One region of the Cytobacillus spongiae genome, then DNA from elsewhere that is predicted to be linked to it. Evidence: riboswitches for the same ligand, from Rfam matches in the RefSeq annotation. Region 1 holds a riboswitch; each other region holds the start of a gene.
The links. A riboswitch is a leader RNA that binds a small molecule or an ion and turns the genes downstream of it on or off. The one in region 1 is predicted to bind cobalamin.

Region 1 (10,935 bases):
TAAAAAACGTCTGACTACCCCGCTCAGACGAGTAGGCAAAAAAGGCGAAGGTCAATTTGAGCCAATCAGCTGGCCAGAAGCAATTGAAACCATTTCGTCTAAATGGAAGGAACTCATTGAGACTGACGGGCCGGAAAGCATTCTCCCTTATAGCTTTTACGGAAATATGGGGCGCGTCCATGCAGAAGGAATGGACAGGCGGTTCTTCCATCGGTTAGGAGCTTCACTCCTTGATCAGACGATTTGTCAAATAGCAGGAACGGTCGGCTATCGTTATACGATGGGGGGGAGCTTTGGTATCGATCCAGAAGATACGATTCACTCAAAGCTCATTATTTTCTGGGGGATTAACGCCGCTAGTACCAATATGCACCAAGTCGCACTTGCTCAAAAAGCGCGAAAAAATGGCGCGAAAATCATTGTGATTGATGTTCATAAAAACCAAACTGGCCGGCTAGCTGATTGGTTTATCCCCATTTTACCTGGAACAGATGCTGCCCTAGCCTTAGGAATGATGCATATTCTGTTCAAGGAAAACCTTGTGAATGAATCGTTCTTACAGGAGTTTACCGTCGGTGCCGAACAGCTTAGAGAGCATGTTAAAGCGTATACTCCTGAGCAGGTTTCTTCCATCACTGGTGTTTCAGTCGAAGACCTCTTCTCATTAGCAAGGCAATATGGAAGCGTTCCTTCATCTTTTATCCGCATTGGAAATGGGCTCCAGCATCATGACAATGGCGGAATGTGTATACGGACAATTGCTTGTCTTCCTGCCTTAACCGGTGCATGGCTCCATAAAGGTGGCGGTGCGATTAAGGGAAATAGCGGTTATTTAGGATTAAATACGAAGGCGTTGCAAAAGCCTGAGCTGCGAACGAAGAAAAACCCACGGGTCATTAATATGAATCTACTTGGACAAGCACTCGAGGATCCAACCAATCCGATTAAGTCGCTGTATGTCTATGGCGCTAATCCTGCGGTTGTTGCACCAGAAGCCAATAAAGTTCGCAGGGGCTTAGAAAGAGAGGATCTGTTTACCGTTGTTCACGACCTCTTTTTAACGGACACAGCCAAATATGCTGATCTAGTCCTGCCGTCAACATCTTCCTATGAAAATACCGATTTATATACTTCTTATTGGCATCATTACGCTCAATTACAGCAACCTGTCATTGAACCATATGGCGAAGGAAAATCGAATGCAGATGTGTTTCGTTCCCTTGCATTTGCGATGGGCTATACAGACTCAGCCTTCCAAGATACCGATGAATACATGATTCAGCAGGCACTTACGCATCATGAGAACCCGTATTTAACATCAATCAATCTCGAAACCCTTCAAGAAAAGGGCTTTGCAAAGGCGAACGTAAAACCATTGTTCCCTGGAAGCCTTCACACACCGAGCGGGAAAATTGAGCTTTATTCCGAAGCCATGCTTCAAGATGGGTATCCTCCTCTTCCAACCTACCTTCCAGTTGAAGAAGAGAGTGAATATCCCTTTCAGTTTATTCCAGGGCCGAATCATAATTACTTAAATTCGACCTTCTCTAACAATGACAAGCATATGAAACTAGAAAAAGAAGCGAAAATCTTCCTAAATGAACAGGATGGGAAGAGGCTGGGCATCGAAAATGGAGATCTCGCGCGCATTTGGAATGAACGTGGCGAATGTATTATGCGTGCAAACGTTGGGAGTCAGGTTCTTCCTGGGGTCGTTGTCTCACAAGGTCTATGGGCGGATGCTCCTGGTAAAAAACAGCTCGTCAACGCTCTTACCCCTGATCGCCTAGCAGATATGGGCGGAGGTGCGACCTTCTTCTCAGGACGGATCCATGTGGAAAAAGTGGCATCTCACTAATTATAAAAGGGTTTTCGTTCGTATTACGACAAATGGGAATGATTGCAAATTCTCTTTCCCATTTGTCAATTTTTTCAAATTGTATTGGACATTCCTAAGCCGTGCGTCAAACCACCATCATATCCTCCTATTCATCTCGAACAATCCCATGACTGGAGCCTGTAAGAACTTCCTTCCCATGCTGATTTCGATAAATCGTTTCCATTTTAATCTTCTTGAATCCTTCCATCTGAATGACCTTATTAATTACCACTTCACACGTAATGATATCACCAGTAAATACAGGCCGGATAAATTCACTAATCATTTCTCTCGCAATATAATTTAAGTCCCCACCAATTTTCGTGCCAATCGTTGCTGTTAGCAAGCCTTGAACCATCAAACGCCCTTTCTCATCTGGCTCCACATGATGTCTCCCCTGGTCCCCAGACACTCTCCCAAATTCTAACACCTCTTCATTCGTAAATGACCTCTCCCATGTATAGATGGCTCCTTCTTTCATACTAACCTCCTATTAAAATGAATTTTCAGATAATTATATCACAATAAAAGGCATCTTCCTATTTTTCCCTATAAAAAAGAGAGAAAGAAATCTAGATCTTTCTCTCTCCTATTCTACTTATTGAAAAAGCTCTGGATAGGCTGTCTTCGCTAATAATTCTACCGCATCATCAATTCGAGGCCCTGGTCTAGACAAAACGTCAGCATCTAGTAAGAAGACTTGATCATTCTGGATGGCTTTGATTTGGTCCCAACCCGAACGCCCTTTGATTTCCGCAACTGCATTTTCAACATAATTTACTGTAGTTACAATTAACTCTGGATTTCGAGAAATGACTTCCTCTTCAGCTACCTTAATCCAGCCTTCTTGATCACCAAATACGTTTTCAACCCCCGCACGGTCCACAATCTCCTGCTGGAACGTCTTCATCCCGGTTGTGTAAATATCTGGTGATGGACTGATTTCCAGATATAATGGCATCTTCGTCGTTACTCCTGATAGCTTCTCTTCTACTTCCTTCATATTGGCTTGAATTTCTTCGACTACTTCTTCCCCAACTTCCGCTACACCCATTACGTCAGCCAACTGCTCGATATCTCCGTATACATCTTCAAAGGAACTTGCCGATTGAATAACAAATACAGGAATGCCAGCATCCGTTATCGGCTTTAATGCCTCTTGTTCTCCTACCGTGTAAGCAATCACCACATCTGGCTTTAAAGAAAGTATTTTCTCCGCATTGATATTCACTGAATCAGAAACTCGTTCAATCTTACTTGCTTCTTCCGGATAATGATCATAATCCGTTACACCAATAATTTTCTCCCCCACACCAAGCTCAAATAGGATTTCCGTATTGCTGGGCTGTAAAGAAATCACTGTTTCTGGAACTTCATCAAATGTTACTTCATTTCCTAAGTCATCTGTCACAGTATATGATTGTGGTTCTTCCACTTTTGGTTCTGACTTTTCTGTGGTTTTCTCATCTGCTGCTTGGCATGCCTGTAAAAAAAATACAAGCATAATAATGGATACAAACTTGAATAGTTGTTTTGTTTTCATCATGTTCTCCTATCTATTTCTTCTTTTTCGTAGGGTATGATTCACTAATAAACGGAATTTCTTCGACCCCATTTTGCTTGTTTACGTATACAGCCATGACAAAAAGTACATTGGCAAGCAAATGAGCATAATCGAACAAAATATCTGGTACTTCTCTCTCTAAGCTTACTTTGTGCAATGCACGTACCGACTTTTTCGCTTCACTCCGGCAAACATGAAGAACACACGCTGCCTCCGTTCCTTGTGGAAGTAGAAAATGAGCAATCTGATCTTCCACCTCATTTACATAATAGTCGTACATCTCACTTAATCGATTCAGCTTCTCTTCAGTTATCGCTACCTTTCCACGAACAGACCCGTTTAAATGATAAGCATTTGGCAATAAATACATGAGATCATTATGGACTACCTCTACATCTTTCGTTAAGGCTGCGGCTTGTCCAATACGAGTCGTCAAGGAATCCGTTCGAATTTCAAAATCTACAGTTGATACCGATTCACGCATAAATGGATAACAAAGAAACCGCATGTCTTTTTCCAAATGTTCGCCCCCCTATTGTTCGATTTGAATAGTCTGCAAGAAGCGTCTTTTAATCCAACGAAAAAAAACCGCCCAAAGTTCATTGGCCGGCGAAAAATGCTATGTAAACAGATTAAGTTGTTTCATAGAAAAGCTGCCGTACAATCCTCTTTATTCCGAAGAGCAAAATACGCTCAAGAAAAGGCAGGTCTCCTGGCTTGTGCTTCACTTTACTTTAAGAGCCTTCCCATTTGGTTGCTCAAACAGTGGCATTTCTTATTTCATCAGCACTTACAGTTGCGGAAACAGCTTCGGCTTCTTACCGAATTCCCTATTATGCTATCAACATAGCACCCAATCTCTGCAATACATATTCAATTAATACTTATTTTACTATAATTAGCTTTCTATAACAAAGAAATATTTTACAATTACTTTACTCTGAGTCTCATCACCCATTGCTCGCCAATTGAGCCCACTTTTCTAATGCCCGTATCTTCAAAGCCAACTGCTAAATAAAGCTGCTTTGCAGGAACATTCTTATGGTTCACAGCTAAGACGATTTCCGTACATTCGGGAAACTCTGTTTGCACAAACTTCTTTAGCAGCATCATGCTTTTTTTCGCATAGCTCTTCCTTTGCTCCGCATAGTTAATCGACAACGCCGTAAGCAGCATGGCATTAGGCTGATCAGAATAATCCTTTACACGCTCTGTAGCATGTAAAAGAAAGTATCCAACAGGCTCATTATCATATAAAATAACCATCCGGTGTTGATCTTCGAATGATTCGATTTTATCCTTAGGCAATGCCGTAAACTGCGCCTGCTCATCCGGAAGTTCAAACGTAAGTAATTTTGGCAAATACACATCCGAAAAATGCACGAACGAAACTTTTCCCATCTTCCATATCCCCTTCAACATTCAATAACCACATTTTAACATAAGAACATACATTCGTCATCGATTTACTTACTATTTTTATTACTTAATGAAAAATGGATAATTCTGAATCATTTCATGATTACTATTTTAAAAGGAAGGAAGGGTAGCCCTGATTTGAAACTGCTCTATTAAAATAAGTTCATCTTAAAACAAGGCTGTTGATTTGCGTTCCAGGCGCTACGCTTTCCGCGGGGCCGGCGCTGAGCCTCCTCGTCGCTTCGCTCCTTCGGAGATCTCACTTGTCCGTTTGATCCCGCAGGAGTCTTCGCTTCTTCCGCTCCAATCAACGGGTTTTCGTCAGGGTTTTCCTGACCAGGGTCAAAAAAATGAAGCTGCCACTGGTTGTGAACTGTTCAAATGTTGATTGATTCGATCTGCCGCTCATTTTGATTCATGGTAAATAACAGTAACCAAATCAAAATGAGGTTTGGTCTTTCTTCCCTTTCACTGTCTCAGATTGTTTAACTGGAAGAATTCTTTTAAATAGACATTCTCTCGTTCAACAGTTGTTCTTTGGTCGTACTTAACTAATTCGATTGTAAGGGAGGTACTCCTTTTTTCATGCCTTGAAATCCAATAGACATAAGGAATTAAAATGATGAAATTCACTCAATTACAAACATAAAGGAAACTTTTTCTAACTGCTACACGTCTACATATTATCTACCAAGTTAGGAGAGAAAAAATGAAGAGATTGCTAGTTAGCTTGTTTGCCGTTGGTCTCTTGTTATTCGTCCTCTTTTATCAAAATGGCATCATCATCAATTCAATTGGCATCTCTTTTGAAAACCCGTTCAAAAAAGCCATAGAAGTCCCAGACTTGTACGCGCAAGTTGACATAAATGCCAATGGAATTGCAGACCCCATTGATATCGTTCAAAGCGCACGAAAAGAGGTTGACCAAAAAACACTATATAAGAGCGAATATTATGCTGGTGGATACCCACCAGAAGATGAAGGCGTTTGCACAGATGTGATTTGGAGAGGGTTTCACGGGGCGAACATTACCTTAAAGGATTTAATGGATCAGGACATATCAGCGAATGTAGACCTCTACCCACGAGTGGCGAAGCAGCCAGATCCAAATATTGATTTTCGAAGAGTCCCGAATCAAGATGTTTTCTTTCGTCGATATGCAGAGTCCCTAACAACAGACGTGATTCCAGGGAATGCTGCGAATCTTGAGCAATGGCAAGCTGGTGACATTGTCGTTTTTCTTTCAGACTCACTTGACCACATCGGCATCATATCAGACAAACGAACAAAGGATGGTATTCCATACGTCATTCACAACACTCCCCCTTTCGCAGCTGAGATCAAACTAACTTCTTTTCAAGCTCCGATTACCGGTCATTATCGCTGGAAATTTTAGATAAAAAAACAAAGGTAAGCTGCTAATAAAGTCAGCTTTCCTTTCCAGTATGAAAAAGTCCAAGTTTGCAAAAAAAAAAAAACGTGGCTGCGACATCAGTATTTCAGTCAATGGTCTATCCGAACGATCAGGAGTGATCTCTTTTTACTAGTTCGGCTATTTTTGTTTGTTCGGAAAAAAAATTTTTAAAAAATAGTAGAATGGAGCGGAAGGCACGCGACTCCTAAGGGAAATAGAGGAAAGGCTGAGACACCAAAGCGCAGCGAGGAGGCTCCGGTTCCTCCCCGCGGAAAGCGAGTGTCTGCAGCGCAGGTGGAACGAAATTGTTTTTACGACATAAATATTTTTATAAAAGTCATTGTTCGTCTTTGAGAAGGAGCATTTAGTTATGTCCCATCCTCATATTATTTCGCTATCCAACTTCGTGAACCAGCTCTTAATTTTACTCATGCTTCCTCAGTATTCAGTTCTTTACTCTTCCAATTCTCCAGCCAATTGGACAAAATTTCCTTTAATTCGCTATCGATTGGCTTCTGTACAGACTTTTTATTTTGGTTGATAATTTTACTCATGCGGTATTCTACATCTGTTTTGCGAAGCATATGTGTCATATGTTCAATAACATGTGTTTCACATTCACCTGCAACTAGCTCCTTGATCTTTGGTAAGTCCGTTACTTTCACATTTACATCTTTTGAGCCTGTGATGGCAAGCACTGGGCAAGTTACAAGCGGAAGAACCTTTGATACATCATATTCAAGATGCTCTCTGTTCCATTTCGCATTTATTTTCTTCCATTTATATTTGATAACCGGTTCCGTGGATCCCTTTATAACTTCCATCAACGAATCATTCATCTTCATGATTTTTTGATCTACTTTTAAGAAACGGACTAACCATCCTTGTAAGCCTGTTAACGTCCGAATATCTTGAATCATTTGCTCCCGTTGCCATTCCGTTGTATCAGCTAACGGCTCGGCTGTACCGGCTAGCAGGATCATTCCACTCACTGGAACCTTTTCATTAACAAACGGAGCAATAATACTGCCTTCACTATGACCTAGTAAAATGACTTTCTCTGCATCTATTTGCGGATGTTCTTTGACAAATTCCAGAGCCGCTTTTGCATCGTCAATTAAATCCTTAACACCAGCTTCATAATAATCTCCTTCACTTTCTCCAATTCCCCGCTTATCATATCGGATACTCGCAAACCCATGAACTGCCGCAAGTTCACTTAATTCCTTAAAAATATTCATCGGCATGCCTTTTGCATTTGAATCACGGTCAACTAGGCCACTTCCATGAACCATGACAATCGCCGGATACTTCACAAGATCACCAACTGGAATCGTTACAGTTGCCCCTAATGTATAGCTCCCATTAATCTTCACATTCATTTGTTTGCTCACTTGAATTCCACCTCATCCAATTTTGGATATAAGACGTTTATGCAATTCCATTCGTTCAATTCATTTCTATCTATTTTCTAAAAGGTGTAAATTTTGTTCAATGGGTAAGGTGATGACCACGTTAGTCCCTTCTCCTACCTTGCTTGAAATATCAATTCGGCCTCCATGGGCTTCAACAATTTTATTCGTCGTCATCATGCCAAGTCCTGTGCCTCTTTCCTTTGTCGTATAAAATGGCATCCCCACTTCCTTTAAAAATTCTTCTGGAATACCGCAGCCTTCATCGACAATTTGAATGATTATTTCATAATCAGCGGCTGATTCTAAATGAACCCATACGGTTCCTCCATTTGGCATCGACTCAATGGCATTTTTTAATACATTTACAAATACTTGTTTGATTTGATTTTCAATACAGCATACAAGTGGTAACGAATCATATGTTACCTTTATTTCCACATTATGTAAGAGTGCTTGTGAGCTTAGTAACGTGACAACATGGCTAGTAAGCTTTTGGATGTCTTCATGTTTAAAATTATGGGCTTGCGGCTTGGCATGTAGCAAAAGCTCACTGGTAATGCTTTCAATTCTCAAAATTTCATCCGTCATAATATCGAAATAGGCAGGCACCTCTTCGAATGAAGTTCTAAGTATTTGGAGAAATCCTTTAAGTGATGTTAATGGATTTCGAATTTCATGGGCAATGGATGCGGATAGCTCACCTACAACTGAAAGCTTTTCCGAACGCAGCAGCATATTTTCCGCTTGTTTTTCCTTAGTTAAGTCTCTAGCAATCCCATATACGCCTACAATTTTTCCATCAACGATAATTGGAATATTCGTAACACTTACAGGAACCTTATCCCCTTCCTTATGGATGGCGATTGTTTCATAGTTCTGTGTAATTCCCTTTGCAGCCCTTTTAAAGTATTCATTTGTATGCTCGACATGGGTATCAGCCACAAGCGGGAGATAGTTTAAGCTTAAATATTCATCCTCTGAATAGCCAAGCAACTGCTCCATCCCTTTATTTACACTTAAATAATTCCCTTGGAGATCAAAGGAAAAGACCGCATCTGGATGATGTTCGAATAACGATTGATAATGCTGTTCATTTTTCAAAACAGTTTGCTTTTTCTTTGTAATATCTTGAAAAAAGACTGATAATCCATTTTTTGAAGGATAGGCTCTAACATCAAACCATGTTTGCAGTGGGGGAAAAAACGAATCAAACGTAACCGACACCTGCTCATTTACTGCTTTGTGGTACATTTGATAAAACAGTAAATCGACCGCTTCAGGAAACTCCTCCCAAATATTTTTATCAAGCAAATCTTCTCGATTTCGAAATAATAGCTTGGTCGCTTCATGGTTCACATAGGTGAAATTCCAATCCGTGTCCAGCGAAAAAAAGCCATCCGTTATACGATCTATTATTTCGGCTGCATTTAATTCTGCTAACTTCATCTTTATTCCACACCCTAAGCAAATAATCAAAAAAATTTTCACATTCTTTCAAATTATCTATTAAAATCAACTCAATTTCAATGAAAATCATGTAAAATCACCCACTTTTGGGTAAAATAGAAAGAAAGCAAGGGGAATGGAGGGTTCTTAAATGTGCGGGAGGTATTCACTTTCAGAAAATAAAGCGGAGTTACAAGCACAATTTCAGTTCGAAATGCTAGAGGAGCTGAACCCAAGGTACAATATAGCACCGAGCCAAAACATCCTAGCAGTGGGCTCAAATGGGCAAAGACGAAAAGGCAGCTTTCTGCAATGGGGGCTCGTTCCGTTCTGGGCAGATAACCCAAAGATCGGCTACAAAATGATCAATGCGAGAAGCGAAAGCATCGATGAAAAGCCTTCATTTAAGCATGCCTTCAAAAAGCGAAGATGTCTAATTCTCGCTGACGGCTTTTACGAATGGAAAAAAGAAAACGGTCACAAGCAACCATACCGGTTTGTCATGAAGGACCAAAAGCCTTTTGCTTTTGCTGGCCTGTATGAAGTATGGAAAAAGTCCGATCACCCCCTTGTCACCTGTACAATCATTACGACCACTCCGAATGAAGTGACGGAAGAGATACACGATCGTATGCCTGTCATATTGCCTGCAGATACATACGATCTTTGGCTAGACCCGAAAAATGAAGATGTCACCATGCTCAAATCCTTGCTAACCCCTTACCCAGCAGAGCAGATGATCAAATATCCGGTATCAACGCTCATAAACTCTCCTAAGAATGACCAAATCGACTGCTTGGACGAAAAGAATAGCCTGTAGATCGAGTTCAGGGGCAATGCCCCTGATCTCTCGTTTGTGAAGACCATTTTGTTCTATTTTCTAGCTGATTTGGACTTCATCGGACTTATGATGACCTCTTTTCTCTTTTTTTCTAGCTGTTTTGGCTTTCAGCGGACTCATGATGACCATTTTCCTCTATTTTTCTAGCTGTTTTGGTCTTCATCGGACTTATGATGACCATTTTTCTCTATTTTTCTAGCTAATTCCGTCTTCATCGGACTTTTAATGACAGATATTCTCTTTTTTTCTATCCAAACCCAGTTTTTTCTTCCTTGTCAGCCCCCCCTACCAGATACCTTAAGCAACAACCATCATAAAAAAAATCCTGCCCTAAACGAGAGCAAGATCTTTAAATTCCTCCCATATTCAACTCTTCAAATACAATCGATTTCCAGCAGGGTCTTCCGCCACGAAAGCACCATTTTCTTCCTTAACGACTACACCTATTTGCTTCAATCGGTTGATCGCGCTCTCCCTCATTTCATCTCCCCCAAAATTCACGGTAAATGCCTGAAGTCCAGTGCTTTGCTCAGGTGGCTTCGGTGCGCCAACTCCATTCCAAGTATTGAGCCCTATATGATGATGGTATTGTCCATTTGCGATAAAAAGCGCCTGTGACCCATACCGATTCACCACTTCAAAGCCCAATCCATTCACATAAAAATTCTCAGCATCTTTCAAATGTGATACATGTAAGTGAATATGACCCATCACCGTTTGAGGCGGAAGTCCTGTCCACGGGAGAGAACCTACACTAGACAAAAGACTCTCAAAATCCAGCGGATCTACCGCCATCTCAACTTGACCAGCTTTCCAGCTCCACTCACTAGGCTTGCGATCACAATAAATCTCAATGCCATTTCCTTCAGGATCATTTAAATAGATCGCCTCACTTACAAGATGGTCTGATGAACCAAATGGAATCTCATGCTTAATTAAATGCCTGACGACTATAGC
Region 2 (10,935 bases), 1.5 Mb from region 1:
ATAAATGATAGCCAGAGCCGCTTTGATGATTGTTGGGGTCTAGCCAGCTATAGATCCGATTAAACTGATAGGTTTTAAAGTGTAATTTTTCTAGTACAGCTGGAGCCCAAATAACCAGATAGAGAGCAAATCCACCGAGGGCTGCGAGCGAACCATATAGTGGAATAATGATTTTCCACGCAATTCCAGATACAAGAATCATCCCTGTTAAAATGGATAGGATTACAAGTGCTGTACCTAAATCGGGCTGTAACAGAATCAGTCCTAGTGGCAAAGCTGCTGTGAAACTAAGCTTTATAAGTAAATAAAAATCAGTTTTCCATGTCTTTAAGATAAATTGTTCATGATGGGTGGCGATAAGATTGCTTAAAGCCAGAATGAGAAATGTTTTTACAAACTCGGAAGGCTGAATGTTGCCTAAACCAGGTAGGACAAACCAGCTTTTTGCCCCATTTCGTTCGGGTGCAATGGATTCAGGGGCAACTACTACTGCGATAAGGAGTAAAATTCCAAGACCATACAGAATCCAGGAAAGCCTGCGATACTGTTCACTATCAAAGAACATCACAACAGCAATAATCACGCAACCGACAACGTACCAAAATATTTGTCTTAAAAAATAATTATTATCATATTGTCCAGTTGTTTGTGCGCTATAGATGGCCACACAGCTTACAAGAGAAAATAATAGTAAAAGGAGAGCTAGGCTCCAGTCAAACCGCTCTGAAGGTCTTTTGGATTGTTCCATTTGTCCAACACCTAGTTTCGTTCTTAATCTTACTTTCATCGTAACAAAGGAAAAAATTTCATACAATTAAATTCTTTCTTCCTTCTTAAAATATTCTGATTGTTAACCGTTTATTCTGTCTGTATAATTAGACGAACGCGCACGATTGATGGTTTCAACAGTCGCTATATTTTACTAAAATGTTGCTTTTGAACCCTTTAATGAGATGAAGCTGCAGGAACGAACTTATCGCTTATTTTTCTTTAGAAATATCATAATGAGTGAGAATTGTTTTTTTCTAAAGTTCTCATCCCTCAAATAAGATATTTCGAGGAGATTTTGGTAAAATTAAAAAATATGTAGATGAAGGACGGAGCAGCTTGTTGAATTTAGCTGTTTTTTCTAATTGAATGATAGGGCAGAACCCCTTGTGCAGAAGGGATATCTACGTTTTTGGGGGAGGGTCTTGATTGAAGAGAAACCATAATCATATTCGTGAACTTTTGTATCTTCATTTAAATGAAAATGATCAATATGTGATGTCATATGGAATTGAATTTGCGGAATTTGCAGTATCTGTGCCTGAAAAGCTTAACAACCTCTTGCTTTTAAAGCATCGCTTTGATGAAGGGGATTTTAATTTACATACCCTCCATGAATTTGTTCCAGCGGATAAAGTGAGTAAATTAATTGAGGAAGATGTTTACGGGTATGGAGACTTTTGCTGGATTGATTTTGAAGAGGTGGAGGGGTTAAATCAGCTACCAGGTCAAGAGCTAGCCGAGCTCCTTTATCTAAGTCATTTAAAGGAGCATTTGCGCTTGCCGTTTTACAACCATTTAAATAATAAATATGCCTACTTAGCTCACGATGATGGGTGGTTTAATAAAACCTACTACAGAGATATGAATGCGTTCTATTATATGGTCGGAAACGTCATCTCAAGTAAAATGGGAGAAATGAAGCTAGAGAAATCACTACTTGGATTTAAGAAAAGGAAGTCGTTTCCAGCCGTCCCTGATGAGGTAATTGTCTCGCTTAAGGATATGATGAAGGAAGGTATTGTCATTTCACTTCGGCATGCAGAGCAGAATCGGTCACGAATCGTCATTCCCATTTGGCTAGTCGGTGATTATGCGAATATGGATGATATGTATGATGCATTTGAAAAAGAAGCCAGCAATAAATGTAATGCAAAGCTCGTTTTCGATAAAAAAGTAAAACAATGGAGAGTCTATACACATCTGTAAAGAGCTTGGCTGCTGTGCCAGGCTTTTTTGCAATTTTTGAGAGAAGTTGATGGTGCAGATTATAGGGGGAATAGAGCGAAAGTGGAAACAATGGAGAAATGATGGTGATAGTGTTGCATTGATCTCTTAGCGGGACTCATTTTTTAACGAAACAATACAATCAATCATTTCCAAGGTAAAGGAGGATTACTAATGAAGGCTAGTATTACATTCCCAGAAATCCTGCAGGAAGCAACGTTTGTTGAAAGGCCGAATCGCTTTATTATTCGGGTGAGAATAGAAGGAGAATCGGACTTAGCAGATGTCCATTTGGCTGACCCTGGGAGGTTAAAGGAGTTGCTCATTCCAGGAAATAAAGTGTGGGTACTTGGCAACAATCACCCGCATCGAAAAACGAAATGGACAGCAGTTTTATGTGAAAACCCAGTCAAAGAAGGCTATATATCTATTAATACAACCTTCCCTAATCAACTCATTGAAATAGCATTAAAGGAAGGGTTGCTTGAGGAGTTTTCTGCTTGGAGGTATATAAGGTCAGAATATACATATGGTCAATCACGCTGGGATTTCTTACTTGAGAATCAAGCAGGGGAGCAGCTTTTATTAGAGGTTAAGAGCGTCACGCTGGCTGAAAATGGGGTAGGGATGTTTCCGGATGCGGTAACTGCTAGGGGGGCGAAGCATGTGAAGGAGCTCGCTCAAATTGTAGAGGAAGGCAAATACCAAACAGCTATCTTATTCGTTGCGCAACGAGATGATGTGGAGCAAGTGACAACAGCTCCTCATATTGATCCTATTTTTTCTCATGCATTAGCTGAGGCAAGTCAGTCAGGGGTAAAGCTCTATGGGAGGGCCTGTCATATTACCCTTGAGGAAATATTCATAGGGCAGCAACTATCAGTAGAAGCACCTATCGTTTCAGATGAACAGAGAAATTTGTAGAATTTTAGAAAAAAGCATTGCAAATTCTGCAAGGCTATAGTGTAATTTTAAGTGATTGGAAAAATAAATAAAAATTGATGAGGTGTCTTTTAAGGGAAGGTAGATGAAACCTCCCCTTTTAAAAAAAGACTTAAAAGGGAAGTTGGTGTAACTCCAACGCGGTCCCGCCACTGTAAATGGGAGCAAGCTACTGATACCACTGTACGGCAAGAAGTACGGGAAGGTGTAGCGTCTGCTATGACCATGAGCCAGGAGACCTGCCTACATCGGATACACTAGTAACCTACGAGGATGGGAAGGTGTGTGACGGTCATATCTATCGGTTTTTTGTATCGATGACGAGTCATACAAGCATCTTCTATTTATGGGAGATGTTTTTTTATTTCCTCAACTCACGTTTTATGAAATAGACAAGGGGGATTAGACATGAAAAAGTGGTATTCAATCGTATTAACTCTTCTATTGGCCGTAGGGATTATGACTGGCTGCGGTACAGAGAAGGAAGATGTAAAGGAAGAGGTACAAACAGAAGCTAATCAAGAAGAAGCTGCCTTTCCTGTTACATTAACAGACGCATTAGATGAAGAAATCGTTATTGAAAAGAAACCAGAGAAAATTGTCTCGCTTATTCCTAGTAATACGGAGATTATTTACGAGCTAGGACTTGGAGAAGAAGTAGTCGGTGTAACTGATTTTGACAATTATCCAGAGGATGCAATGACAAAGGAAAAAATCGGTGGAATGGAGTTTAATGTAGAGAAAATCATCTCTTTAGAGCCAGACCTAGTGTTAGCGCATGCATCAGGTGCACATAATTCAAAAGAAGGATTACAACAATTAAAGGATTCAGGAATACCTGTTTTTGTAGTAGAAGATGCTACAAGCTTCGAAACAACATATGAAACGATTATTACCATTGGCCAAGCGACTGGAGAAAAAGCAAAAGCAGAACAAATGGTTGCGGATATGAAAGCGAAAGTGGAAGAAATTAAAACGAAAGTTGCAGAAGTTTCAGAGGAGAAAAACGTTTTTGTGGAGGTCTCAGGTGCTCCTGAAATCTTTACAGCTGGTAAAAATACATTCATTGATGAAATGCTTTCTATTATTCATGCGAAAAACGTAGCAGGTAATCTAGATGGATGGCCAATGTTGGAACAAGAAACGATTATCTCGTTAAATCCTGAGGTAATTATTACAACTTATGGGTATTATACAGAGAATGCAGTACAACAAGTGCTTGCAAGAGAAGGCTGGCAAGGTGTAAGTGCGATTCAGAATCAACTGGTATTCGATGTTCATTCCGATCTGGTGACTCGCCCAGGTCCTAGACTCGTAGAAGGAGTAGAGGAGCTTGCAAAAACAATCTACCCAGAAGTCTTTAATCAGTAATAAGTTAATTGCATATGTAGTAGCTTGTGGATTCTTCACCACTAGCTTGCTACTTGGAATCTCAATAGGTACTGTTTCAGTACCTATTTTTGACATTATTAAGCTGATCTTGTCAGCGGTTTTTCCAATTGACACTTCTTCTATAGAGGGAATGTATGAAAACATTGTTTTAAATATTCGCTTACCCCGAGTGCTGTTAGCGGGTCTCGTGGGAGCATCTCTTGCGATGGCAGGAGCAGCCTTTCAAGGCTTATTAAGAAATCCATTAGCCGACCCGTATACGCTTGGTGTTTCTTCGGGTGCTTCAGTCGGAGCCGTGTTAACGCTCTTTTTCCAAATAAGCCTTCCTGTTATGGGCTTATATACCTTGCCGATCTTTAGTATTGCCTTTTCGTTTGTGACTGTTTTTGTGGTTCTCTTATTTGCACGAACCATTGAACGCTCGATGAGAGTGGAAACCATAATATTAACGGGCATTATTTTTAGTTCCTTTTTAGGAGCATTGATTTCGTTGATGATCGCTTTAACAGGGGACGAATTAAGACAGATTATTGGCTGGCTTTTGGGAAGTGTGTCTATGAGAGGCTGGGCCTATATTGAGATAATCATTCCGTTCTTTATCATTGGGACGCTTATCTTATTGTTCAATACAAACGAACTCAATGCGATGTCCTTTGGAGAAGAGCGGGCACAGCACTTAGGCGTAAACGTGCAGCGCCGCAAAATGGTTATTCTAATTGCAGGTTCCATTTTAACGGGGGCCGCTGTTGCAGTTTCTGGAACGATTGGATTTGTTGGATTAGTTATTCCTCATTTTGTCAGGCTTTTGTGGGGGCCTGATCATCGCCATTTACTCGTTTTATCCGCAATTATTGGCGCAGGCTTTTTGATTTTGACCGATTTGATATCGAGGACGATTATTTCACCGACTGAGCTACCAATTGGGGTTATAACGGCTATCATTGGAGCACCAGTATTTGCCATGATCTTAATTCGAAGAAAACGAACAGAAAGAAGTGGGTAGCAGATGTTAAAGGTAGAACAGATTGCTGGAGGGTATTCTACTGAATCCGTCGTGGATATGATCACATTTGAAGTTGATAAAGGTGAGTTCTTTGGGATACTTGGTCCGAATGGAAGTGGCAAAACAACTTTATTGAAAATATTGAGCGGCCTATTGCCGTATCGAAAGGGAAGTATCCGTTTAAAGGATAAGGAATTGCAAGCATATTCAGCGAAAGAATTAGCAAAGCTTGTTGCTGTACTTCCTCAGCATGCTTCCCAATCCTTCTCTTATACAGTAAGAGAAACGGTCGCTCTTGGTCGTTATGCCCATCAGAAGGGCTGGTTTCATTCATGGGGAGATGAAGATGAGGCAGTAGTCCAGCAAGTGATGGAGCATACAGGGGTTAAAGCCTTCCAGCATCAAGAAATCAACGAGCTATCAGGTGGAGAAAGGCAACGAGTATTCCTTGCTCAAGCACTTGCTCAGGAACCTGAAATTCTATTATTAGATGAACCTACCAATCATCTTGACCTCTCTTTTCAAAAAGAATTAATGGACTTATTGAAAACGTGGACAAGAGAGTGCCAGTTAACAGTGATCTCCATCTTTCATGACTTGAACTTAGCTGCCCTCTACTGTGACAGACTTCTTCTCTTAGATCATGGAAAAATACATGTAAATGATATTCCGAATGAAGTGCTCAAAGCTGATCGAATTAAAGCGGTCTATCAGACAGATGTAGGAAAGCATTCACATCCGAAGGTACCCGCTCCGCAAATGGTTCTACTTCCTAACTTGGTGAAGCAAACTGAAGTGACTATTATTACGGAACAACTGTTGAAGCAAGAGAAGGAGTATCTGTTACTTCAAGCACCGGTTCCATTAAAAACGATGTCCTCTGGTGTAGTAGGTTCTGGGATGGGATGGCACCAAACCTTTATTAATCGCCATGTTCCAAAGGATTATGATTGTAGTGATTACCGAGAAGAAATGAAAACCTATTTGCGGAACAAAGGATTCGAGCCACTTGAAACGGTAGGGATGATGACAGCTGTACAGCTTGAGGATGCTTCCTATAGATACTATAAAGCGGCAGGGTTTAGTATGTTCATCGTCGTTACTGCTGGTGTTGGGAATGCAGTTGATGCTTCGAGAAGTATGGAGTATGCTTCCGAAATGGTACCAGGTACGATTAACACGTGGGTGTTTATCAATGGAGAAATTTCGGATGAAGCCTATATTCAAAGCATAATGACAGCAACGGAAGCGAAGGCAAAAGTGCTGCAGGATCACCAAATTAAGGATAAGGTGACAGGCACTATAGCAACTGGAACCTCTACAGATAGCATATTAATAGCAGCAACACAGCAAGGAACCTATTTAGAATTTGCAGGGACTATTACTCCCCTTGGGAAGCTAATTGGCAAAGGGGTATATGAGTGTACTGCAGCTGCCATTCAGAAATATAAGCAACGGGTGAAGGTATGATTCTATTTCATCTATCTGCGATTACACTAGCATATATCATCGATTCCATCATTGGTGATCCTCCAACATGGCCACATCCCGTACGGTGGATGGGGTCCCTAATATCGGCTCTTGACGAACGACTAAATCTAGGTGTGAGAAAAAAAGTAAAGGGAACCATTATGCTCATACTGGTTATTGTTCTTGTAGGAATTCCAAGTTTATTGATTGTGTGGGCCGGGTATCAGCTTCATCCACTTGCTGGTGTATTCATTGAAGGTGTTCTAATTTCAACCACAATTGCCCGTAAGAACTTAAATGAAGCAGCTCTTGAGGTGTATGATCCGCTTGCAGCTGGAGATCTAGCGGTAGCTCGAATGAAGCTCTCCTATATTGTAGGGCGGGATACAGATCACCTAGATGAAGGGGAAGTGGTCAGAGGAGCGGTGGAAACAGTCGCAGAGAATACAAGTGATGGAGTAACATCACCACTATTTTGGGCATTAATTGGGGGAGCCCCTTTTGCTTTAATTTATCGAGCCATCAATACATGTGATTCGATGGTAGGGAATAAGAGTGAGAGGTATAGGCAGTTCGGCTGGGCATCGGCCAGACTAGATGATGTGATGAACTGGATTCCAAGTCGAATAACTGGTGTAACCATGCTAGTTTTTAATATTCCTGAAAGAGTTTCCTATCGATCCGCTTGGAAAATTCTATTTCGAGATGCGAAAAAACACCCGAGTCCAAATAGTGGATGGGGCGAAGCAGCAGTTGCAGCCATTTTGGGTGTACAGCTTGGCGGTATCAATTATTACAAAGGACAAATCTCCAATCGAGCTAAGATGGGAGAGCCCCTTTGTTGCTTATCCAAACAGCATATTATTGATACAAATGAGATATTAAACCGAACAACGCGCGCCTTTATCTTATTTTTATGGGTAGGAGGAATGCTCATTGAATTGGCCTACACATGGCTCCAATCCACACTATTTATATAAAGCAATGGGGTTAAGTGAACAAGAGGGATCCAATGACTTTAGTGCGAACATCAACCCATTAGGCCCACCGTCTTCACTCGAAAAAGAATGGCAGAGCTATTATAAGAAAATGTTCCAATACCCTGATCCGAACGGGAGAGAATTGAAAGGGCTTATTTCTCAAAAGGAGCAAATTAGTGAAGAATGTATTCTGCTAGGTAACGGTGGGGCTGAAATCATCTCTTTAATTGGAAGACTACTTTCGAAGAAGAGAATTCTCATTATTCAGCCGACCTTTTCTGAATACGAGAAGGCATGTAAGGTCAATGGCTGTACAATTGTTTATCACACACTAAAAGAAGGAAGCTGGGAGCTTTTAGCAGATGAGCTAGATCCGAAGTTAAGAGGTGTGGATGCCGTCTTTTTATGTAACCCTCATAATCCAACAGGTATTTGTTTTACCAGCCAGGAGATTACAAGATTAATAGATGCCTGCAGTGAGCATAATTGTTTCTTGATTTTAGATGAAGCCTTTTACGACTTCGTGGGTGAGTACGAATCCTATGTACCACAACTGTCAAAGAAAACGAAGCTAATCATATTAAGGTCGATGACGAAAATGTATAGTATCCCTGGGGTTCGTTTAGGGTATGTGATGGCGAATGAAGAAGTCATTCAAAGGTTAGCAGAATATCAGCCTCATTGGAGTGTGAATGGGCTTGCGCTGTTAGCAGGCGAAACTTGTATTCAGCAAGAATGTTATATAGAAGAAACACAGAAATACATAACGGGAGAACGAAACAGGTTATTCTCCCAATTCCAGCAGCTAGGTTATGATTTTTCACCAAGTCATGTGAATTTTTATTTGTTAAAGGATCGGAGGTTAGCGGATCAATACTCCTTTTTTCATTTTCTCATAAAAGAAGGCATCATCCCAAGGCATACATATAATTTCCCTGGCTTAGATGGTCGCTGGCTAAGGTTTGCGATTCGTAGTCATGATGAAAATACGCAGCTGATGGAGGGGTTAGAGAAATGGCGCCAGATAAGCAGTTAATTTTTATAACCGGAGGCGTTCGAAGCGGAAAAAGCTCTTTAGGTGAACGGCTTGCTTGTGAGATAAAGGAGCAGATCGGTGGAGAGCTTCATTACATTGCTACGGGCGTTGTGACTGATGGGGAGATGGATCGGAGAATTCAACGTCATCGAGAAGAGCGGGATACAAGTACTCACGTATGGAAAACATGGGAGCAGTCTCAACATGTTTATGAACTGGCACCATTATTTGGCGAAAAGGATGTTATCTTACTCGATTGCTTGACGTATCTAGTGAATAATGAGTTTTTTGTAGAAGGCGATCGCTGGCAGAAGCAAGCATTTCTCGGGGACCTCAAAGAGCGAATTCTGTCGGGGCTTAAGCAGATCTTTAGCAAATGCCACACACTAATTGTTGTAAGTAACGAGGTTCTTTTTGAGCCGATTCATGACAATCCTCTAGTAATTAGCTATTGCCGGCTTCTAGGGGAGCTACATCAAGCGATTGTTTGTGAAGCTGATCGAGCGTATGAGGTGTACAAAGGAATCCCATTGGTAAAGAAGGGGAACGCAACATGAAGTGGGTTATAGGGCTGTTAATTAATATTCAATTTTTTACGAGTATTCCTATTCGGGCTTCCTTCCCAATGGATACGCCGTATGTCAAACGAGCGGTTCAAACCTTTCCGATTGTTGGTTTAATTCAGGGATTGATCTTAGCCGCTTTATTTCATATTCTTTCCACGTGGAGTCCATTTTCCTTGCTAGCAATTGCCTTTATCCTTTGGTTGTTTTCCATCTTAGTTACAGGGGGCATTCATTTGGATGGCTGGATGGATGCGAGCGATGCCTACTTTTCTTATTACAATGTAGAAAAACGGTTAGAAATTATGAAGGATCCGCGAACCGGTGCATTTGGTGTTCTATCTGTCATTCTATTATTAAGTACAAGGTTTTTCTTTCTTTATGAAGTGGTCATCTGGCAAAGTTCTGCTACCTATTTGTTGCTTGCGTGGGTCCCTTTCTTGGGGAAAACCTTAATGGGCCTACTGTTATTGCATGTGAAAGCAGCGAAGGAGGAAGGACTCGCGATCATGTTTCAAAGGGCAGCAACCCCTAAGTCACTCTGGGTCTATCTAGTTTACGTGGTCGCAGCAGTGGGAGTGGTTTCCTTAATAAATGCTACTACTATCGTACCTGTACTAATGATTCTTAGTGTGGCTGGTTTCCTCTTCTTCTTTTTAAAAAATATAGCTTTACGCTGGTTTGGTGGAATTACAGGAGATGTACTTGGGGCATCTGTAGAAGGAGGGGAGGCGGTACTATGGCTAGCCGTGTGGCTATTGCATTATTTCGTCATGGGATAACAGAAGATAATGAGCGGCACGCCTATTTAGGCTGGAAGGATGCTCCACTTAGTGACGGACAGAGGTGGCAGGCCCATTCTAAAGCTTATGAAAAGATTTATAGTAGTGACTTAATTCGCTGTGTCGATACAGTAAGAGCGCTCTTTCCAAAGCAAGAGATCCAATGTCTAAAGCAGCTCCGCGAATTAAATTTTGGTGATTGGGACGGCCAAACATATGAAGAGCTAAAAGATGTGGAAGAATATCAAGCTTGGCTCGGTAAACCGTTTGAAACAGCTATTCCAAATGGAGAATCCTATGCTGCTTTTTCAAAGAGAGTCGAGGAAGGCTGGGATACAATCGTCCATGAACTCGTTCTAAGCAAGCGTTCAAAAGTAGCGATTTGTACTCATGGGGGAGTGATCCGCTACCTATTAACAGCTTTGGGAAATGAAGAAAAGAGCTTCTGGGAGTGGAGGGTTCCTTTTGGTGAAGGCTACGAGCTCATCTGGGATTCAATGGAGCAGCTAAGGAGGGGTGAAAGATGCACTTTGTTACTGGAGGTACCTTTAACGGAAAAGCAGCATGGGTGAAGAACCGGTATTGTAAGGGGAAGGGGCTGACTTGGATTTCAGCCTATCGTGGACATTCGTTTCCCCATGACCTGGGTTCAGAGGATCTATGTGTATTAGAAGGAATGGAATTGTGGATAAAAGACACGTTGTCACAAGAGGAGTGGCGCGAGCGTCTTGAGATGTGTATGCAATGGGAACGGGAAATAACAGGTCGGCAG
Region 3 (10,935 bases), on a different replicon from region 1:
CCCCAATGGGAAACCAGCATATAAGCTTGACAGAAGGTGTCCCCCCACTGCTACGATTGCCCCCCATCTTCCATTGTATAGGGAGGCAATCAATAGTGCAGGCATACTATCCAGAGCGACCGTACCGATCACAGCTGGGAACTTCACCATTCCACCAATTGCGGAAAACGCCATGAACAACGAAAGCAGCAGTAGAATCTTAAGGTTACTCTTCATTCTTCTTCTGCACTTTACGTGATGTAAAGACGGCACCGCTTCGAATGTATTCCACGTCCTTTACATGACTGCGATGATTGATCACACGTGCCAACGCAAAAAAGTAATCGGATAGTCTATTGATATATTGTAATGTCACAACCGGAAATTCCCCGTCCATTTTTGCAAGAGTAACCATTTTTCTCTCTGCCCTTCTTGTAATCGTCCTTGCTATGTGAATACTAGATGAAGCTTTCACACCTCCAGGTAGGATGAACCTTTCAAGGGGTGGCGCTTCATTCGTAAAACGATCAATTTTCTCTTCCAATACCTGGACCGATCGGGATTGTAATTTAAGTTGTCTGTGTTTAGAAATGTTAGATAGATCCCCACCACAGTCGAATAACTCATGCTGTATCGACTCCAGATCCTCTACAATATCCTGAAAGTGCTCTTCACCCAGTTCTGACATAGCCTGCCCGACAAATGCATTGACTTCATCCAATGTTCCATATGCTTCAACCCGTATATCATCTTTGTCTACTCTTCCACCGATTAAACTCGTTTGACCTTTATCACCAGTTCTTGTGTAAAGCTGCATAGTAACCTTCTCCTTTATCCTTTAAGTGGTGTTGCCAGGCCGTACCAAACCGCCCATACCTGTTGACACATCGCCGCAAGGTCTTGATATACCCACCCTGTCATATCTCTCCAACCCCTGGAGAACTTATCCATGGGAACGATTCCTTTCCCGATTTCAGAACCTATCCAGATTATTTTCCTCTCATAATGTTCTTCTTCCCATCGACTTAATGAATCCAGCATCATTGAAAAAGATTGTCTAAAGTCTGGCTCGTTCATTAACAGCGATGACCGAACACCATATTCAAGCCCCTCAATCACTATGAAAGGTTTGGATACATTCCATTCATTCAATTGATGAATGTTTCCCTCAAACAAAGAGAGCCAGGTTGTATCCGCTTTCGAAAGATTGAAATGCGTTTTCACCCACCTGCTCTTTCCATTAAATGAGCCTCCTGTAACAAAGTACACATTTGATTCCTCCAATCCCTATCTGTCCTCTGTACCAATTCATACCATCCATCGAGCTCAAGCTCCCATTTCCTCCAAAAGTTCTGTGAACACCCTTGGGAGCCAAGGATTAATAAGCAGAGAATGCATGAAACCAGAGAATCATCCATAAAACCGATTCCACTCCCTCTACGCTTCCTCCGATTGTATCCCCGTTCATCCCCCCAAACCATTTGAGAGACTTAGTGTAGGATAGCCAGAATACTACTAGAGTCACAACAGTGAATAATGCATAATAATAGACAGCTCCTAACAAAAAGCTGCCAATCCCAGCCAGCACCAAGGCACCAATCACCCAGCTTAAATCCATCACCTTCAAGTTCTTGCTGAAATGATACCCCATCCCTGCATTCCGGGCCGGGGGGATCAAAACAAGAATCGCAGCCATCATTATGCGGCTAAAGAATGGGATCAATACCAGGATGATACTAAAGGTTAAAGCAGAATCGGTATGGAGGACAGTTTCATATATAAATAAGAATCGTGAGGAAAGCAGCACCACCACTGACAAAACACCAAAAGCTCCCACACGGGGATCCTTCATGATGTCCAAACGCTTCTCCCTGTCACGATAGGAAAAAAGAGCATCACTCGCATCCATATAACCATCAAGATGGATACCTCCAGTTAATACGATTGGCAGGACCCATATGAAAAAAGATAATCCCAACGTGGTCATCTGTGTATAGGAATGGAGTATGCTATATCCTCCCAAGAGAATGACACCTACAAATAATCCTAAAAGGGGAAACGTCCGCACCATCCACTTGTACTCCCTATTCCCCATTCTCATTTCTCTTCGGATCGGTACAATCGTGAAAAATTGAAGGTTCAAGAAAAAACTTTTCATCAACAGCATGGGATGCCCACCCCCTCACTTGAAGTGACCTTCTTCACAACAGGAATCCCTGAGGTCATTTCAATTGCAACAGATGCATTGCACACCAACCTTCTATGTAAAGAACCAAGGTGTTTCTGAAATAATAGAGTGCTCGAATCCATGGGAAGATCATAAACTAATTCGTTACTGACAAGAAGCAAGACATCGACTCTATTTTGTAAATGAAGGATAGATTGATAGATTTTATCTTCAATCTCCTGTTCCGTTTGATTCCCATTGACATAAATCTCATTTGTCAGAAGGGTCGTGAGGCAGTCGAGGAGGACAACAGATTGTCGCGGGATTAGAGCTATGATATTCTCAATGGATTCTGGGCATTCGATCGTCATCCATTCTCCACCGGACTCTTTCCTATCCTGTTGGTGTTTGATGATCCTTTGTTTCATCTCGGGATCTGTGTTCACCCCACACGCAAGGTAAATCAATGAACGTCTTTTCTTTTTCTGCTTGATCGCCCAATTTTCAGCAAATGAGCTTTTACCGCTTCTGACCCCTCCGGAAATAAAATAAAGGGTCCCCATCTTCATTCCCCCTCTCCATCATTCCCTCATGTGATCCCAATACCGTTTGACGGCTTTTTTCGTTACCTCATACACCCCACGTCCTATTAACTTCCCTATTGGTGTAATCGACCCGGCAAATGGTTCAAGCTCCCCATTTTGACTGGAAGCTATCAGGATGCTATCAGTGGGAGTGCCTGTTGCTAACTGTCCAGTCCTTCTGTCCTTCACGTTCATATCATGAAGTGCCCTCACTTTAGCTTCTGTTGAGGTTACAAGGGCTTCTATATAAGCTTCATCTGACAGGTTGCCGTTGATAAACACCCATGTATTGATCGTGCCCGGTTTAAAACCGGTCTCATACCGATAACTTGTTGACACATCAATGGCATTCCCCACACCTGCCGTGACGACGACGAAAACAGATTTCCCGTTCCCTTCAAATTGGTCGAATACCACATGATGTAATGGAAGGGCGGTCATCATTCCAATACAGAAAGAAGGGTCAAGGCCTTCATTCGAAATGAACCTTTTCATGTCCTTTTGATAATCTGAGCAATCATAATCCCCGGGGACTCTTCGATTAATGAAGTTCTTGTACCAGCCAATTCCAGCCCCGATGATTCCAGAAGACATACATTTGAGAGGTAGGGGAGAAGCAAAATGAATATACTCTTCACTCACTTCGAGAAGACTCTCATTTAACGTAAGGGCTCCTACATCTCTATCTCCTTTTTCCGGGACAATGACCATTTGAGGTTTTGCAACCAGTGGATGAGCCTGCTTTTGGACCTTGGTATGATACACTCCTTCAATATGTTCCTCCTTCAGGACCTCTTCGGGGTGATGGAGAAGTCTTGTTTTTCCTTTCTCTAGGAGAAGCAGTCGATCACAGTAAAGACTAGCTAGATTTAAATCATGAAAGATAGCAATGACAGTCAGTTTTTCTTCTACCGTTTGTTGTTTGATCAAATCCAGCAGGGATTTCTGATAGGCAAGATCCAGGTGATTTGTAGGTTCATCTAGCAACAGGACCTGAGGTTCCTGAGCAAGGGCCTGGGCAAGGAATACCCGCTGCCGTTCCCCTCCAGACAGCTCATGGAGGTACCTGTGCTGAAAAGAAGCAATGCCAGTTTGCTCCATCACCTTCTCAACGATTTCGGTATCCCTTTCAGTCATCCCCTTTAAAAACCCTTTCTGGTGTGCATAACGCCCCAGCATCACAGTCTCCCTCACTTCATATGAGAAGGTTTCCGTCGAAATCTGGGGAAGTACCGCAACATGTGTGGCTAATTCTCTTGAAGAGTAATGATGAAGTTGTTTTCCTTTTAACGTGATGTTTCCTTCCAATAAGGGTAGAAGTCCTGTCATCGCTTTTAACAGTGTGGTCTTTCCACTCCCGTTAGGACCGAGGATTCCAAAGAATTCTCCCTTGTCTATGTGAAAGTTCATGTCCTCTACAATTTTCTTTTCGCTGTATCCTACTGAGACACCTTTGACATCCATCATGATGTAAGACCTCTTTTCTTTAATAGGATATAGGCAAACATAGGAGCGCCAATCAAAGATGTTATCACGCCGATAGGAAGTTCTGTCGGCGCAATAATGGTTCTTGAGATAAGATCTGCCAGCACCAGAAACCCACCTCCTATAATGATCGACAAGGGAAGTAAATGCCGATGATCATGACCTGCGATTCTTCTAAGAAAATGAGGGATCACAAGACCCACGAATCCAATGGTCCCTGAAACGGCAACCGCAGCTCCGGTCAGGATGCTTCCAGCGATCAATATGATGAGCTTCCTCTTATGTACAGATATCCCGATATGGTGTGCCTGTTCTTCTCCGAAGCTCATGCCATTCAATTCTTTACCGTTAAAGATCAATAAGATTACTCCCATGATGAAAAAGGGGAATATAATCGCTATATAGTCCCACCCTCTCATCGAAACGCTTCCGAGCAGCCAGCCGATGATTTGCCTTAACTCTTCTCCTGTCAGGGCGATCATTAAGGAAATGAGGGATCCTAAGAATGAACTGAATATGATTCCCGTCAAGATGATGGTTTCGACTTTCATGGTCCTCTCCACTTTTTGTGCAAACCATAAAACAATAAACACAGTGATAATTGAACAGACAATACTGAAAAAGGGAAGTGTAAACTTCCCAATGAACGGAATGCTCCAATTAAAGAACAATGTAATAACAGCCCCTACAGATGCTCCTGAAGATACTCCCAATGTATATGGATCTGCCAATGGATTTCGCAAAAGGCCTTGGAAAGAGGCACCGGCGATGGCCAGTGAACTTCCAACCAGTAGTGCGAGTATCACCCGGGGCAATCTGATAGAATATACAATGTTTGTATACATTGGATCGATTTCATCAGGTAATCTGAAACCGATCCATTTTGCTCCAAGGATCAACAATATATCCTTGGCAGGTACAGAAATAGTACCTATGGATATACCAGCAAGGATTGCCATCAATAAGAACACTATAGCCAGTCCGTATGTTATCCATATTTTATTCTGCAAATAACTCCGGATAGATCGACTTTGCAACTTCCTCTACTCCTTCAACCAATCTCGGACCAGTACGTGTGACCAGGTCTGAATGTACGTCACGTACTTCATCATTCTTAACTGCATTCACATCTTTCCATCCTTCCCGGTTCATCACTTGTTCTTTAGGGTTTTCGCTATAATATCCGTAGGTTGTGATAATGGTGTCCGGATTAGATGCAATGACTGCTTCCTGATTCACCTGTACCCATCCTTCCTGGTCACTCATTACATTTTCAGCATTCACAAGTGTAAGCATTTGATCAATGAATGTATTCTTTCCAGTCGAATAGATGTCCGGTGCAGGGGAAACTTCCACATACACACGTTTCTTTTCCGTTACTTTACTTGTCTCATCCTTTATGGATTCAAGGTCCGTTTGCATGCGGGAAATGATGGATTCTGCTTCCTCTTTCTTCCCAACGAGAACCCCAATGTTTTCCATCGTGGTATATACTTCCTCAAAGCTAGTGGCATCTTGGACAATATATACTGTCACACCGGCATTTCGGAGCTGATCTAACCCCTCTTCTGCCGAGATAGCGGTGGATTCATGAGCAAGAACCAAGTCCGGATCTAGACTGATGATTTTTTCCACATTAAACTCCATCCCACCGATTTTCTCTTTATCAGCTGCTTCCTCGGGATAATTATCGAAATCCGATACTCCTACAATTTCCTCGTTTAAACCGAGCTCGAATAGTATTTCTGTATTACTCGGGATCAATGACACAATATGCTTAGGTTGCTCCTCAAGCGTCACTTTATTATCAAGGGCGTCATTTAGTGAAATGGGAAAATCAGATTGTTCCTTACTGACCTCTTCATTCTCTTTTTCTTTTTTTACATTTTCACTTTCGGCTCCGCAACCTGATAGGATCCCAAAAGTAAGTAAGAGTGCGAATATGACTTTGATCGAGTGTTTCATGCTTTTTCTCCTCCTGTGACGATACGTTTAGTCAGACAAAAAACATCTCCAGCGGGGCCAGAGATGTTGTGTAAGATGCATAGATATGATTCATTTTGTCAAACATGCACATTACACCTTTCTATCCGCGTAGATTTGGTGCGAAAGACATTAGGCAGGTCTCCTGGCTCATGGTCATTGTTTGCTGCACCTTCCCATACCCTTTGGTACAGTGGCATTCACACAGCTCACTTCCATTTACAGTGGCGGGACCGCGTTGGAATTACACCAACTTCCCTTTTAAGAAGCTAAAACTTTCTTTGAACTTCAGCTTCACCTAATCTCATATCGTATGTAATTGTTCCGTTCACATGAATTATACACAAGTTCGGTTGGTTAGTGAATTCCTTTTTTGAAAAATTTGTTGAATGATAGGTAGGTTTGAGCCTGCATGCTTAATATATCAATTGTGTGTAAAAAATAGTGAACGGCAATGAGATGGTACCGAGTTATCCCCCTTGAAAGTACGACCTTCCCCTAAGCTGAGGGGGCTTGTTCGAATTCAATGCACATTCTAGTGGACAAAGAAATGGAGACACTTTGTTTAAAACAGCATGATATAACATAATGGTTATAAGAGCCGAACTAAAAGATTGTCGCCTCTTCACTTTCATGATAGAATCTTTCTCATGCTATTGCTTTACTACTTTAGAGCGACATATGATGGGGGTTTTTGTAAATGAGTGATAAGATTGAGATCGCCACTTTTGCCGGAGGTTGTTTTTGGTGTATGGTAAAACCATTTGATGAATTGCCGGGTATTGTGGATGTGGTATCCGGTTATTCAGGGGGTCATCTTGAAGATCCGACCTATGAAGAGATTAAAGCTGGTCACAGCGGACATTATGAAGTTGTTCAAATCACCTTCGATCCCTCTCTCTTCCCATATGAAAGATTATTGGAACTGTATTGGCCTCAAATTGATCCAACAGATGATGGAGGTCAATTCCATGACCGGGGTGATCAATATCGCACAGCTATTTTCTACCATAACGAACGTCAAAAGAAAGAAGCGGAGATGACGAAGAAACAAATAGAGGAAAGTGGCCGATTTAAAAAACCGATTGTCACCCAAATCCTGCCTGCATCTACATTCTATCCCGCTGAAGACTATCATCAAAAATTCTATAAAAAGAATCCAGCTGAATATAAAGAAGACCGGGTTAAATCAGGGCGTGACGAATTTATAGAAGATCATTGGCAATAAACAGTAGACAGGTGGATGATGACAAATTTCGGTGTATGTCCGGAGAATGAAATGAGTTTCTTTCGCCAAACTAATTGGCAGGAAGGAGTTTTTAGATATGAAGAAACAAGACGATTTCAGAGAAGATAAAGAGACCGTCATAGGGATTGAAGGTCCAGGAAAAGTAGTGAATTTCTTTGATCCTTACCCGGATAAAGAGGATGCAAAGGTGAATAATTCTGATTCTGTAAATGCACAATTGAAGGAATGAGATGAAAAGCCGGAGGGAAGGCAGCCAAGCCACCCCTCCGGCTTTTTTTATCCAATATAACGATTGACCTTCACCTGTTCGTCTATAATCAATTCTGCCGTCAGTTGTCCTGAGAGCGTTACCATCGGAACACCTCCACCTGGATGTGTCGACCCTCCCACGAAATACATATTTGAAAGCACTCTGCTTTTATTCGGGATTTTAAATCCTCCATTCAGCTTTCGGTCCGTTACTGTACCGTAGATTGATCCACCGTTAGAACCATACAGGTTTTGAAGGTCATTCGGGGTGAATGAATATTCGTATTCAATATGGTTCCGTAAGTTGGTCACTCCCATTTTCTCCAGCTTCTCAAGCACTTTAAGTCGGTAGGACTCTTTATATTGGGACCAGTCCTCTCCCTCTTTCAATGGTGGAACGTGAGTCAGCACAAAAAGGTTTTCTTTTCCTTCTGGAGCCTGCGTCTGATCCGACTTAGATGAAATACCTATATAGATTGTTGGGTCATCCGCCAATTTATTTTCATCGAATATCTGCCTGAACTCTTTACGGGGATCCTCACTGAAGAAGAAATTATGATGTGCCAGGTGGTCATATTTCCGATCAACACCCAGAAGTAAAACAAGACCTGACACAGTAGGCGCATACTTACTTAACTCATCTACTTCCTTCTGGGAGGAATGATGATCCCCAAGAAGAGATTTGTAGCAAGGAATGGCTTCTAAATTCGATACGACGATGTCGGCCTTAAGCTCCTCTCCTATTTTCGTACGGACTCCCTCAGCACGGCTTCCAGATGTAAGGATATCTTCCACTTCACAATTCAAGTGGACCTCTACACCCAACTCCTCCAATACTTTCGCCATTGCCTCGGCAATCTTGTACATTCCTCCTTTAACATAATGAACCCCAAGGCCTAACTGTACATGTGTAAGCTGTGACATGATGGCGGGTGCATGGTATGGGGAAGACCCTACGTACATGATTAAGAAATTAAATAATTGCTGCCAGTACTTATCTTTGATGAATTTGCGATTGGCAGCATCCATTGATTTCATGGGATCCATCTGCAATAATTCCTTTACAGGATGCATGGTTCGTAAATCCTGCAGGCCGTTTATGCTCTTTTTGTAAAAGCTTTTCATTGTCAGCTCATACATTTTACTGCAATAACTTAAATAATTAAATAGGTTTCCGGCATCCTCTGGTGATGTCTTTTTCATTTCCTCCAGCATGGTTGGAAGGTCCGAAGAAACATCAAGTTCTTTCCCGTCATGAAAAAATGTTCGCCAGCCCGGCTCAACCCTTACGATATCAATATAATCATTCAGATCGCGATTGGCATGTGCAAAAACTTTCTCCAATACCCAAGGCATCGTAAGAATGGAGGGGCCTGTATCGAACGAATAGCCCTTTTCCCCTCTTTTATTTAATTTCCCGCCGAGTCTCTCACCTTTTTCCAAAATGGTCACATTATATCCTTCAGACGACAGACGGATAGCAGTCGACATACCGCCCAGACCGCCACCCACGATTAACACTTTCTTTTTCATTTCTATTTCCTCCTTACGAGAACGATCGTCTTGACTAGATTGAAACCCTGATTCAGCTTTTCATTGTGCCCATTTTTAGAAAGTTTCAAAACCACGTATTTCCTGATCAATCAAAGAAGTCTCTGCATGAAAACCCTGCACCATCTCACAATACGTATTACCCATCCCTAAAATGGTTAAGATGTTGATAAAAATCGATCTTAAATAGAAGGTGAAGCAAAATGTATGTTTGGTTAGGAACAATCTTATTTACGGCATTCCTATTCTTCCGGATTCCATTGGTCAATAAGGCGATCCATGTAAGAAATAGCTTTCTAGTAAAAAAATGCTCCATCATCATCCCTGCCAGGAATGAAGAAGGAACGATCGGAAAGCTGCTGTCAAGCATTGAAAATCAATTCATTCAGCCACTAGAAGTGATTGTTGTGAATGATGGATCAAAGGATCGGACAAGGGAAATAAGTGAAGAATTCGGAGCGATCGTCATTGATTCTCCCCCTCTCCCCATGGGATGGAAAGGGAAGTCTTGGGCTTGTTGGAATGGAGCTAAGGCTTCAAAAGGTGAATTCCTGCTGTTCGTAGATTGTGATACATGGTTTGAGAAGGCAGGGCTGTTGAGGATATGCGAAACTTATAAACGCCAACATTGTCAAGGTGTGCTAAGCATTCATCCTTATCACAAGATGAACAGCGGTTATGAAACCCTTTCTATGATCTTTCACTTCATCGTTTTCGCATCCACAAACGTTACCCATCTTCTTGCAGGATTGTTTAAGCCTGCAGGAGGGTTTGGTCAGTGCTTCCTTTGTTCAAAAGATGTCTACAGGAGGATCGGTGGACACGAAGCCATCAAAAGCGACATGGTGGAGCATTTTTCCTTATGCCGACGTGCAAAGGCATGTGGGGAATCCGTAGAAGCTGTGAGTGGGCAGCGAGCCATCTCCATGAGAATGTATGAGAACGGGTTGGCTGAGGTATTCCATGGATGGTCAAAAAGCTTCGCTTCAGGTGCAAGATCAACGAATCTTTTATTATTGACCGTTATTTCTATATGGATTGCCTTTCTCATTTCATTTATCATTCAGTCTCCTGATATGATCGCAGGAAACCCATATCGTTATATGCTTGAATACTCATTAGTGAGTCTTTATTTATATGTCATTGTAAGTAGAATAGGGAACTTCACTCTTTTGGACACGCTCTTATTTCCTATCCACCTTTTATTTTTTATTATGGTTTTTTTACACTCTGTTTGGAATACGTTTTTTACTAAACAGACGAAGTGGAAGGATCGGTATGTTTTTGTAGAGAAAGGCAAGGACGAAAAGATGAAATGATTATTTTCGTTAATATGCTCGCGTGGGTAGGGATCCACCTTTTGGTTTCTTTCATAACGTCCAGACTGACTCCGAATCAAGTTTGGAAGATTTCCCCTATACTTCACCCTTATAAGCTTGGAAGGGAAAGCGGGATATACAGGGTTTTAAAAATCAAAAAGTGGAAAAAGAAACTGCCTGATGCAGGAGAATGATTTCAAGGCGGGGTAAGAAAAAATGAAATTAATCTCTCATCTCAACAGGGGCGTGTTACCTTACTTCTCGAGTTGAACCGTGCAGAACTTTCTCATTGGCTGCAGATGATACCCTCCCCCATATTCTTTTTATTAAATGAGGGAGTCGTGTCATGGTCAATGCTTCTATATGGCA

Region 2: another riboswitch for cobalamin. It lies ahead of LS684_RS01370 (ABC transporter substrate-binding protein); the one in region 1 lies ahead of LS684_RS09125 (hypothetical protein).
Region 3: another riboswitch for cobalamin. It lies ahead of LS684_RS23190 (ABC transporter substrate-binding protein); the one in region 1 lies ahead of LS684_RS09125 (hypothetical protein).

Annotation. Positions count from the first base shown of each region.
Region 1 is NZ_CP089997.1:1,796,166-1,807,100, reverse strand. Features, by position in the region: gene LS684_RS09140 (molybdopterin-containing oxidoreductase family protein) at 1-1,858, shown strand, start outside; gene LS684_RS09135 (FAS1-like dehydratase domain-containing protein) at 1,986-2,360, opposite strand; gene LS684_RS09130 (ABC transporter substrate-binding protein) at 2,478-3,422, opposite strand; gene LS684_RS09125 (hypothetical protein) at 3,436-3,963, opposite strand; cobalamin riboswitch at 4,129-4,315, opposite strand; gene LS684_RS09120 (GNAT family N-acetyltransferase) at 4,374-4,844, opposite strand; gene LS684_RS09110 (DUF1287 domain-containing protein) at 5,572-6,258, shown strand; gene LS684_RS09105 (alpha/beta hydrolase family protein) at 6,705-7,670, opposite strand; gene LS684_RS09100 (PAS domain-containing sensor histidine kinase) at 7,737-9,137, opposite strand; gene LS684_RS09095 (SOS response-associated peptidase) at 9,289-9,957, shown strand; gene LS684_RS09090 (VOC family protein) at 10,345-10,935, opposite strand, start outside.
Region 2 is NZ_CP089997.1:249,072-260,006, forward strand. Features, by position in the region: gene rodA (rod shape-determining protein RodA) at 1-748, opposite strand, end outside; gene LS684_RS01360 (hypothetical protein) at 1,198-1,977, shown strand; gene sfsA (DNA/RNA nuclease SfsA) at 2,170-2,919, shown strand; cobalamin riboswitch at 2,983-3,199, shown strand; gene LS684_RS01370 (ABC transporter substrate-binding protein) at 3,346-4,308, shown strand; gene LS684_RS01375 (FecCD family ABC transporter permease) at 4,271-5,332, shown strand; gene LS684_RS01380 (adenosylcobinamide amidohydrolase) at 5,336-6,802, shown strand; gene cbiB (adenosylcobinamide-phosphate synthase CbiB) at 6,799-7,782, shown strand; gene cobD (threonine-phosphate decarboxylase CobD) at 7,739-8,818, shown strand; gene LS684_RS01395 (bifunctional adenosylcobinamide kinase/adenosylcobinamide-phosphate guanylyltransferase) at 8,797-9,375, shown strand; gene cobS (adenosylcobinamide-GDP ribazoletransferase) at 9,372-10,163, shown strand; gene LS684_RS01405 (histidine phosphatase family protein) at 10,121-10,735, shown strand; gene LS684_RS01410 (bifunctional adenosylcobinamide kinase/adenosylcobinamide-phosphate guanylyltransferase) at 10,687-10,935, shown strand, end outside.
Region 3 is NZ_CP089998.1:521,646-532,580, forward strand. Features, by position in the region: gene LS684_RS23155 (ECF transporter S component) at 1-216, opposite strand, end outside; gene LS684_RS23160 (cob(I)yrinic acid a,c-diamide adenosyltransferase) at 206-796, opposite strand; gene LS684_RS23165 (bifunctional adenosylcobinamide kinase/adenosylcobinamide-phosphate guanylyltransferase) at 811-1,248, opposite strand; gene LS684_RS23170 (adenosylcobinamide-GDP ribazoletransferase) at 1,358-2,146, opposite strand; gene LS684_RS23175 (bifunctional adenosylcobinamide kinase/adenosylcobinamide-phosphate guanylyltransferase) at 2,137-2,709, opposite strand; gene LS684_RS23180 (adenosylcobinamide amidohydrolase) at 2,728-4,197, opposite strand; gene LS684_RS23185 (FecCD family ABC transporter permease) at 4,194-5,252, opposite strand; gene LS684_RS23190 (ABC transporter substrate-binding protein) at 5,215-6,180, opposite strand; cobalamin riboswitch at 6,317-6,515, opposite strand; gene msrA (peptide-methionine (S)-S-oxide reductase MsrA) at 6,911-7,426, shown strand; gene LS684_RS23200 (hypothetical protein) at 7,524-7,676, shown strand; gene LS684_RS23205 (phytoene desaturase family protein) at 7,724-9,229, opposite strand; gene LS684_RS23210 (glycosyltransferase family 2 protein) at 9,451-10,566, shown strand; gene LS684_RS24375 (glycosyl-4,4'-diaponeurosporenoate acyltransferase CrtO family protein) at 10,788-10,935, shown strand, end outside.